Linked DNA regions of Zobellia alginiliquefaciens. The protein of the gene in region 1 binds, or shares a complex with, the protein of each later gene. Links are inferred from orthologs where the notes say so. Each region holds a gene or a part of one and is shown on either strand. Other genes may lie near its edges.

Region 1 (3,355 bases):
GCGGCATTGGCGTAACATCAATAATTTCGGTAACTTCTATACCAGAATTATGTACGGCACGAATCGCAGATTCTCTTCCATTTCCAGGTCCCTTAACGTAAACCTTTACTTTTCTTAAACCTGCTTCATGAGCAGTTTTAGAACACTCTTCCGCAGCTACCTGTGCAGCATAAGGAGTATTCTTTTTAGAACCCCTAAAACCCATTTTTCCAGCAGATGACCAAGAAATGACATCTCCTTTCTTATTGGTAAGGGAAATTATAATATTATTAAAAGATGCAGTTACGTGAGCCTCACCAACCGAGTCAACGATTACCTTACGCTTCTTTGCCGCTTTTGCACCTGATTTTGTAGTTGCCTTTGCCATTTTATTAGTATTTAGTAATTTGTATTAAGTAGTTAGTATGTCTTGAAAATAAAGTAACATTACCTATTTTACTTAATACTATTTACTCAGCACTTTGTACTATTTATTATTTAGTTGCCTTTTTCTTGTTGGCTACAGTTTTTCTCTTCCCTTTTCTGGTCCTAGAGTTATTCTTTGTACGCTGCCCTCTAAGTGGAAGACCAGATCTGTGACGAATACCACGGTAACAACCTATATCCATCAAACGCTTAATATTAAGCTGCGTTTCAGAACGTAACTCACCTTCTATAGTAAAAGAAGAAACAGCATCCCTGATACGACCAATCTCATCATCGTTCCAATCAGATACTTTAGTATCTTCACTAACTTGGGCAATCTCTAAGATTTCTTTAGCCCTACTTCTACCGACACCAAAAATATAGGTCAATGCAATTACGCCCCTTTTCTGTTTTGGTATGTCTACACCTGCAATTCTTGCCATAACTATCCTTGTCTTTGTTTAAATCTAGGATTCTTTTTGTTGATTACGTACAACCTGCCCTTTCTGCGTACAATCTTGCAGTCGGCACTTCTTTTTTTAACTGATGCTCTTACTTTCATCGTTCTATTCTTCTATCGTATTACTAATATCTGTATGTAATTCTAGCTTTGGACAAGTCATAAGGACTCATTTCCAATTTCACCTTATCTCCAGGAAGTAACTTAATATAATGCATACGCATCTTTCCCGAAATGTGAGCCGTAACTACATGCCCATTTTCTAACTCAACTCTGAACATTGCATTTGACAATGCTTCAATTATAGACCCGTCTTGTTCTATTGCTGCTTGTTTAGCCATACTTATGCGACTTTTCTATTTTTTCCAGTTTTCATCAATCCGTCGTAATGCCTATTCAATAAATATGCATTTACTTGCTGAACCGTGTCTATTGCCACACCCACCATAATTAAAAGTGATGTACCTCCATAGAACAATGCCCAACCGGCTTGAATATCCATTAATTTAACTACTATAGCAGGTAAAACTGCTAAAAGCGCCAAAAATACGGAACCTGGCAATGTAATCAAAGACATAATTTTATCTAAGAAGTCTCCTGTTTCTTTACCCGGTCTAATTCCTGGTATAAAACCGCCACTTCTTTTTAAATCATCTGCCATTTTATTGGTCGGAACAGTAATAGCCGTATAGAAATACGTGAAAATAATTATCAACAAACCGAACAATACGTTGTAAGCAAGACCAAATATATCCTGAAACTGAACCTCCATCCACTGACCAGCAGCTGTATTGTTAAAAGTCTTACCAATTAAACTAGGAGCGAACATAATTGCCTGAGCAAAGATAATCGGCATAACACCAGAAGCATTTAGCTTCAAAGGAATATATTGCCTAGATCCCATTATATTCTTTTCGTAACCACCAGAAGCAGTTCTTCTTGCATACTGTACAGGTATTTGACGCGTAGCCATTACTAAAAGTATACTTGCCAAGATAACCAAGAACCATAGAATAACTTCAATCAAAATGAACATCAAACCACCATTGTTATCAACTGTTCTTGATATAAACTCCTGAACAAATGATTGTGGCATTGTTGCAATAATACCGATCATAATTAAAAGTGAAATACCATTACCGATACCCTTATCAGTAATTTTCTCTCCTAACCACATGGCAAAAACACAACCAGTAACCAAAATGATAACCGCAGGAACCATAAAGTCAAGACCTTTACCTAAAACAAAGGCACTATCCTGAACTCCAAAAGCCTCTAAACCGTACAAATAAGCTGGCGCCTGAACCACACAAATACCAATAGTTAACCAACGTGTAATCTGATTCTTCGTTTTTCTACCACTCTCCCCTTCTTTATCCAATTTCTGTAAATAAGGTATGGCAATACTCATAAGCTGAACAACAATAGATGCCGATATATAGGGCATAATACCCAAAGCAAATATTGATGCATTAGCAAAAGCACCACCGGTAAAAGCATTCAAAAGCCCAAAAATACCTGAATCGGTACCTGAGGCTAATTCTGCTAATTGTGTAGAATCAATACCCGGAAGAACAATTTGACAACCAAAACGGTATACCAACAACAAACCAAGGGTTAGTAAAATCCTATTCCTTAGTTCGTCTATCTTCCAAATATTGGATATGGTCTCGAAAAATTTCTTCATGGTCAGTTATGCTTATAAATTTATTGCTTCTCCACCAGCAGCTTCAATTGCCGCTTTAGCACTTGCTGTAAATTTATGCGCTGAAACCTTAAGTGAAGCCTTTAATTCTCCACCACCTAATATTTTTACCAGGTCTTTACTCTTGGCCAAACCATTTTCAACCAAAGTTTCAAAAGTAATAGTGTCTTTAACTCCTTTGTTATCCACTAGCTCTTGCAACCTCTCAACGTTGATACCTTGATATTCAACTCGGTTTATGTTTGTAAAACCAAATTTAGGCACACGTCTCTGTAAAGGCATCTGTCCACCTTCAAAACCTATTTTCTTAGAGTAACCAGATCTAGATTTAGCACCTTTATGCCCTCTTGCAGCAGTACCACCTTTACCAGATCCTTGACCTCTACCTATTCTCTTGCCCGCTCTATTGGTAGAACCATCTGCCGGCTTTAGATTACTTAAATTCATTATAATGTGCTATTTAAGCTTCCTCAGTGGAAACCAAATGTTCAACTTTAGCTATCATACCGAGTATATTCGGCGTGGCATCATGCTCTACTACTTGACCAATTTTTTTTAGACCCAAAGCAGACAATGTACGCTTTTGGTTCTGTGGCCTTTTGATGCTGCTCTTTAACTGTTTTACCAGAATTTTCTTTGCCATAATATTTCTACTTATCCTTTAAAAACTTTTTCAAGAGAAACTCCTCTTTGATCAGCTACAGTTCTTGCATCTCTCAATTGCAAAAGTGCATCAAAAGTAGCTTTAACCACGTTATGAGGGTTAGAAGAACCTTGTGACTTAG
Region 2 (4,468 bases), 460 kb from region 1 along the record:
AGTTGAACTTAAGGAGTAACTTAGTTTTGTCACTAATTCGGTTCAGACGTATTTTTGGCTTTCGCATGTATACTACTTTGGGTATTCATTTTCAAAAAAGAAGTGAGCCCGCTTGGTATATGCGACACTTCATCAGACACGCTAACTGTTTTACTGTACAGTAAATGTGTCTCTAGAAGTTAAATTCTGAATAAATTATAGCTCTAATTGCTTAATTAACTGCAATTTAAGCTCTGGGGTAATTTATTCTAAGCCCTGCAATAGTAGATACTATTGTATTCAAGTAACTTTTTACTCGTTAAGCGGGCAAAAAAAAACGGCAACTTATCTCTAAGATGCCGATTTACATTGTAGTAAATGTTATTTTTTAATTCTCAATTAGAACCCATTCTCCTTTTTCGATAAGGGGCTCTGCTTGTTTAAATTTTACTGTTTTACTTTCGCCAGACATTACATTTTTAATTGTGACCCTATCGTTACGTCCAATTTTTGGTCGTTCTCGAACAATGGTCTCTGTAACTTGTGGACGTTGACCTTGTGTTTGACCAGCAGCACGGTTCTGTGCGGCCAGTTCGTCACTATTAGGAATCTCTTCTTTACTGGTTTGAAGATTTTCCTTTGGTTTACTAACATTTCTAGCTTCCTGAATCTGATTTGGGTTTTCACTTGGCAATTCCCCTTTAAACAAGAAAGAAACTACTTCTTTGTTAACCTTGTTTATCATCTCTTTAAAAAGCTCAAAAGCTTCGAACTTATAAATCAATAAAGGGTCTTTTTGCTCATGAACAGCCAACTGAACAGATTGTTTTAATTCATCCATCTTACGCAAATGCGTTTTCCAAGAATCGTCAATAATGGCTAGGGTTATATTTTTTTCAAAATCCGTTACTAATTCTTTTCCATTACTTTCGTAAGCGCTTTCTAAATTGGTAACCACATTAAGCGTTTTAATACCGTCCGTAAAAGGAACTACAATACGCTCAAACTTATTGGCACTATCTTCATAAACCTTCTTAATGACAGGAAATGCCGTAGCGGCATTACGCTCCATTTTTTCTTGATAATACTTGTAAGCGTTAGAGTATACCTTATTGGCAATATCTTGAACACTCATTTTTGTAAAATCTGCTTCTGAAATTGGAGAGGTTATAGAGAAGTACTTTATCAGCTCAAATTCAAAATTCTTATAATCACTTGCAGCTTTGTTGGTGTCGGCAATAACTTCACAAGTATCATACACCATATTGGCGATATCCACTTTTAATCGTTCTCCTTGTATAGCGTGACGTCTTCTTTTATAGACTACCTCACGTTGTGCGTTCATAACATCATCATACTCTAGAAGACGCTTACGAACACCAAAGTTGTTTTCTTCTACCTTTTTCTGTGCTCGCTCAATAGATTTAGTCATCATTGAATGCTGAATAACTTCACCATCTTCCAAGCCCATCTTATCCATCATCTTAGCAACACGGTCAGAACCGAACAAACGCATTAGGTTGTCTTCTAACGACACATAGAACTGCGAGCTTCCTGGATCTCCTTGACGACCAGAACGACCTCTTAACTGTCTATCAACACGTCTAGAGTCATGCCTTTCTGTACCTATAATAGCTAAACCACCCGCTTTTTTAACTTCATCACTCAATTTAATATCCGTACCACGGCCCGCCATGTTGGTTGCTATGGTAACAACGCAAGGGTTACCGGCTTCGGCAACAACGTCTGCTTCTTTTTTATGAAGTTTGGCGTTCAGTACGTTGTGATTAACTTTTCTAATGGTAAGCATTCGGGATAACAACTCGGAAATTTCAACCGAAGTTGTACCTATCAAAACGGGTCTGCCAGCTTGAGAAAGTTTGGTAACTTCGTCAATAATGGCATTATATTTTTCTCGCTTGGTCTTGTATATTAAGTCATGTCTATCATCACGGGCAATAGGTCTGTTAGTTGGTATTTCCATAACATCCAACTCATATATTTCCCAGAATTCACCTGCTTCGGTAACCGCCGTACCGGTCATACCGGACAGCTTGTTATACATTCTAAAATAGTTCTGTAGCGTAACGGTAGCAAAAGTTTGTGTAAGGGCTTCTATTTTTACATTCTCTTTCGCTTCAATAGCCTGGTGAAGTCCATCTGAATACCGACGCCCGTCCATAATACGACCGGTTTGTTCATCAACTATCATCACCTTGTTATCCATTACCACATATTCCACATCTTTTTCGAAAAGCGTATAAGCTTTTAAAAGTTGGCTCATGGTATGAATACGCTCACTTTTTACTCCAAACTCTTTAAAAAGCTCTTCTTTAAGTTCTGCTTCTTTTTCAATGTCAAGATTCTGATTTTCTATTTTCGCAATTTCTCCGCCAATATCTGGCATTACAAAGAAATCTCTATTTTGTTCTCCGGAGATATAACTTACACCTTTTTCAGTAAGTTCAATCTGATTGTTCTTTTCATCAATTACGAACAACAAGTCCTCATCTACAACAGGCATTTCCCTGTTGTTATCCTGCATGTAATAGTTTTCGGTCTTTTGAAGTAGCTGCTTAACACCTTCCTCACTTAAGAACTTAATTAGTGCCTTATTCTTTGGAAGACCTCTATGTACACGTAACAATAGGAAACCACCGTCTTTGGTGTTTCCTTCCTGAATCAATTTTTTAGCTTCCGCCAAAACACCTGTTAGGTGTTGTCTCTGTTTGCTTACAATATCTCCAACCTTTGGTTTAAGGTCATTAAATTCATGACGGTCTCCTTCTGGTACCGGACCTGAAATAATTAACGGTGTACGCGCATCATCAACTAATACAGAATCTACCTCATCCACAATAGCGTAGTGGTGTGGACGTTGTACCAAATCTTTTGGCGTATGCGCCATATTATCTCTTAGGTAGTCAAAACCGAATTCATTGTTGGTGCCATACGTAATATCTGCGTTATAGGCAGCTCTTCTACCTTCCGAATTTGGACGGTGATGATCAATACAATCTACTGATAGACCATGGAATTCAAAAATAGGGGCCATCCAGGCGCTATCCCTTTTCGCTAAATAATCGTTTACGGTAACCAAATGAGCTCCGTTCCCAGATAGGGCATTTAGGTACAAAGGTAATGTAGCTACTAACGTCTTACCTTCACCTGTCTGCATTTCGGCAATTTTACCTTGGTGCAAAGCAATACCTCCTATCAACTGTACATCATAATGAATCATGTCCCAAGTAACCTCTTTACCTGCGGCGTTCCATGAGTTTTTCCAAATGGCATTATCCCCATCTAGAGTTACATAATCCTTTGAGCCGGATAATTCACGATCGTATTCCGATGCCGTAACCTGTAAAGTTTCATTTTGGGTAAAGCGCTTGGCCGTTTCCTTAACTACGGCAAAGGCAATAGGTAGAATTTCGTTCAGTGTTTTTTCACTTACTTTATATGATTCTTCCTTGAGTTTATCTATTTCAGCATAAATGTCTTCGTTCTTATCAATATCCGTAGACGTTTTTACTTCCGCTTCTAATTCACCTATTTTTTTGGTGAATTCGCTAATGTCCTCGGCTATTTTAAGTTTAAAGGTGTTAGTCTTTTCACGTAATTCATCATGACTTAACCCTTCTAATTGCTTTTCAAAAGACCTAATCTGTTCTACAAGAGGTTGTAGTTCTTTTACGTCTTTTTCAGATTTATCACCTACGAATACTTTTAATATCGAATTTAAAAAACTCATTTCTAGCTGTTTAGTATTTATACCGCTTTTGGGAAATTGATTGCGGTGGGGCATTATTTCTACAATATACCTGTATTGTATTTCTTTGCAAAAGGTATTCCAGTTTGGAACCTATGTACATTTCACCTGAATGCCTGCCAAAATTACATAAAAAAAAAGCCTCGATAGAGACTTTTTTGTTTCAATTAACGTAATATTTCTAATATTCGTCCTCGTTCCAGAGATAATCTTCTTCTGTAGGATAGTCTGGCCAGATTTCTTCGATGGATTCGTAAATCTCACCGCCTTCTTCTTCCATAGACTGAAGGTTCTCGACCACCTCTAGGGGCGCACCTGTACGGATTGAGTAATCTATCAATTCGTCTTTTGTTGCGGGCCAGGGTGCATCACTTAAATATGATGCTAGTTCTAATGTCCAATACATTTCAGTTGTTCAATTTAAATTTTTGCAAAAATAATTTTTAAATACAAACAGCCAAGTAATTGAGGCTATTTTATTACTATTATTTTTGTTTTAATAGTTTGATAACGAAGAATTAAAGAAATTATTAGAGAATAGCAAATTAAACACAGATAAATTTTTCTAATCGCTTCGTTATTTGCCTTTTTCCGTATTCTCTGGAATCCACTTTACTTCTTCGGCGTGTAAATTTTCTGACAATTTCCGTGCCAGTACAAATAGATAGTCGGAGAGTCTGTTTAAAAATAACAATACATTTTCATTAAAGGGTGCATTTT

The links. The genes of interacting proteins can lie anywhere in the genome.
Region 2: the proteins of secY (region 1) and secA are in contact, whole or in part, in a crystal structure (PDB 3DIN), measured with the Thermotoga maritima proteins. The link is inferred for Zobellia alginiliquefaciens from one-to-one orthologs. Residues at the interface, in WP_004081795.1 of Thermotoga maritima: Glu108, Gly109, Glu110, Glu111, Ala236, Glu237, Arg238, Arg239, Ile240, Thr241, Ile242, Gln243, Tyr244, Ala245, Arg246, Arg247, Val248, Thr249, Gly250, Arg251, Arg252, Val253, Tyr254, Gly256, Ala257, Ser258, Thr259, Tyr260, Leu261, Pro262; in WP_004082002.1 of Thermotoga maritima: Glu261, Ala262, Arg263, Lys300, Ala301, Arg302, Thr303, Ile304, Ile305, Leu323, Tyr324, Asp325, Pro326, Val329, Ser330, Tyr333, Ile336, Lys340, Phe345, Val349, Glu363, Phe364, Tyr374, Ser375, Gly376, Gly377, Glu393, Ile395, Thr482, Ser483.

The regions. Positions count from the first base shown.
Region 1 is NZ_CP119758.1:1,026,842-1,030,196, forward strand. The notes cover bases 381-3,355. They hold secY (preprotein translocase subunit SecY), read right to left. Parts: upstream 2,553-3,355; coding sequence 1,209-2,552; downstream 381-1,208. Other genes in these bases: rpsM (30S ribosomal protein S13), read right to left, coding at 474-848; ykgO (type B 50S ribosomal protein L36), read right to left, coding at 851-967; infA (translation initiation factor IF-1), read right to left, coding at 991-1,206; rplO (50S ribosomal protein L15), read right to left, coding at 2,565-3,017; rpmD (50S ribosomal protein L30), read right to left, coding at 3,031-3,213. In the rest of the region: rpsK (30S ribosomal protein S11), read right to left, coding at 1-367. UniProt on the Escherichia coli protein: The central subunit of the protein translocation channel SecYEG. Consists of two halves formed by TMs 1-5 and 6-10.
Region 2 is NZ_CP119758.1:564,145-568,612, reverse strand. What follows is about bases 168-4,042. They hold secA (preprotein translocase subunit SecA), read right to left. Parts: upstream 3,731-4,042; coding sequence 368-3,730; downstream 168-367. Other genes in these bases: P0077_RS02355 (DUF2795 domain-containing protein), read right to left, coding at 3,930-4,042. Outside these bases: P0077_RS02365 (sensor histidine kinase), read right to left, coding at 1-67; more of P0077_RS02355, read right to left, coding at 4,043-4,154; P0077_RS02350 (cob(I)yrinic acid a,c-diamide adenosyltransferase), read right to left, coding at 4,326-4,468. UniProt on the Escherichia coli protein: Required for protein export, interacts with the SecYEG preprotein conducting channel.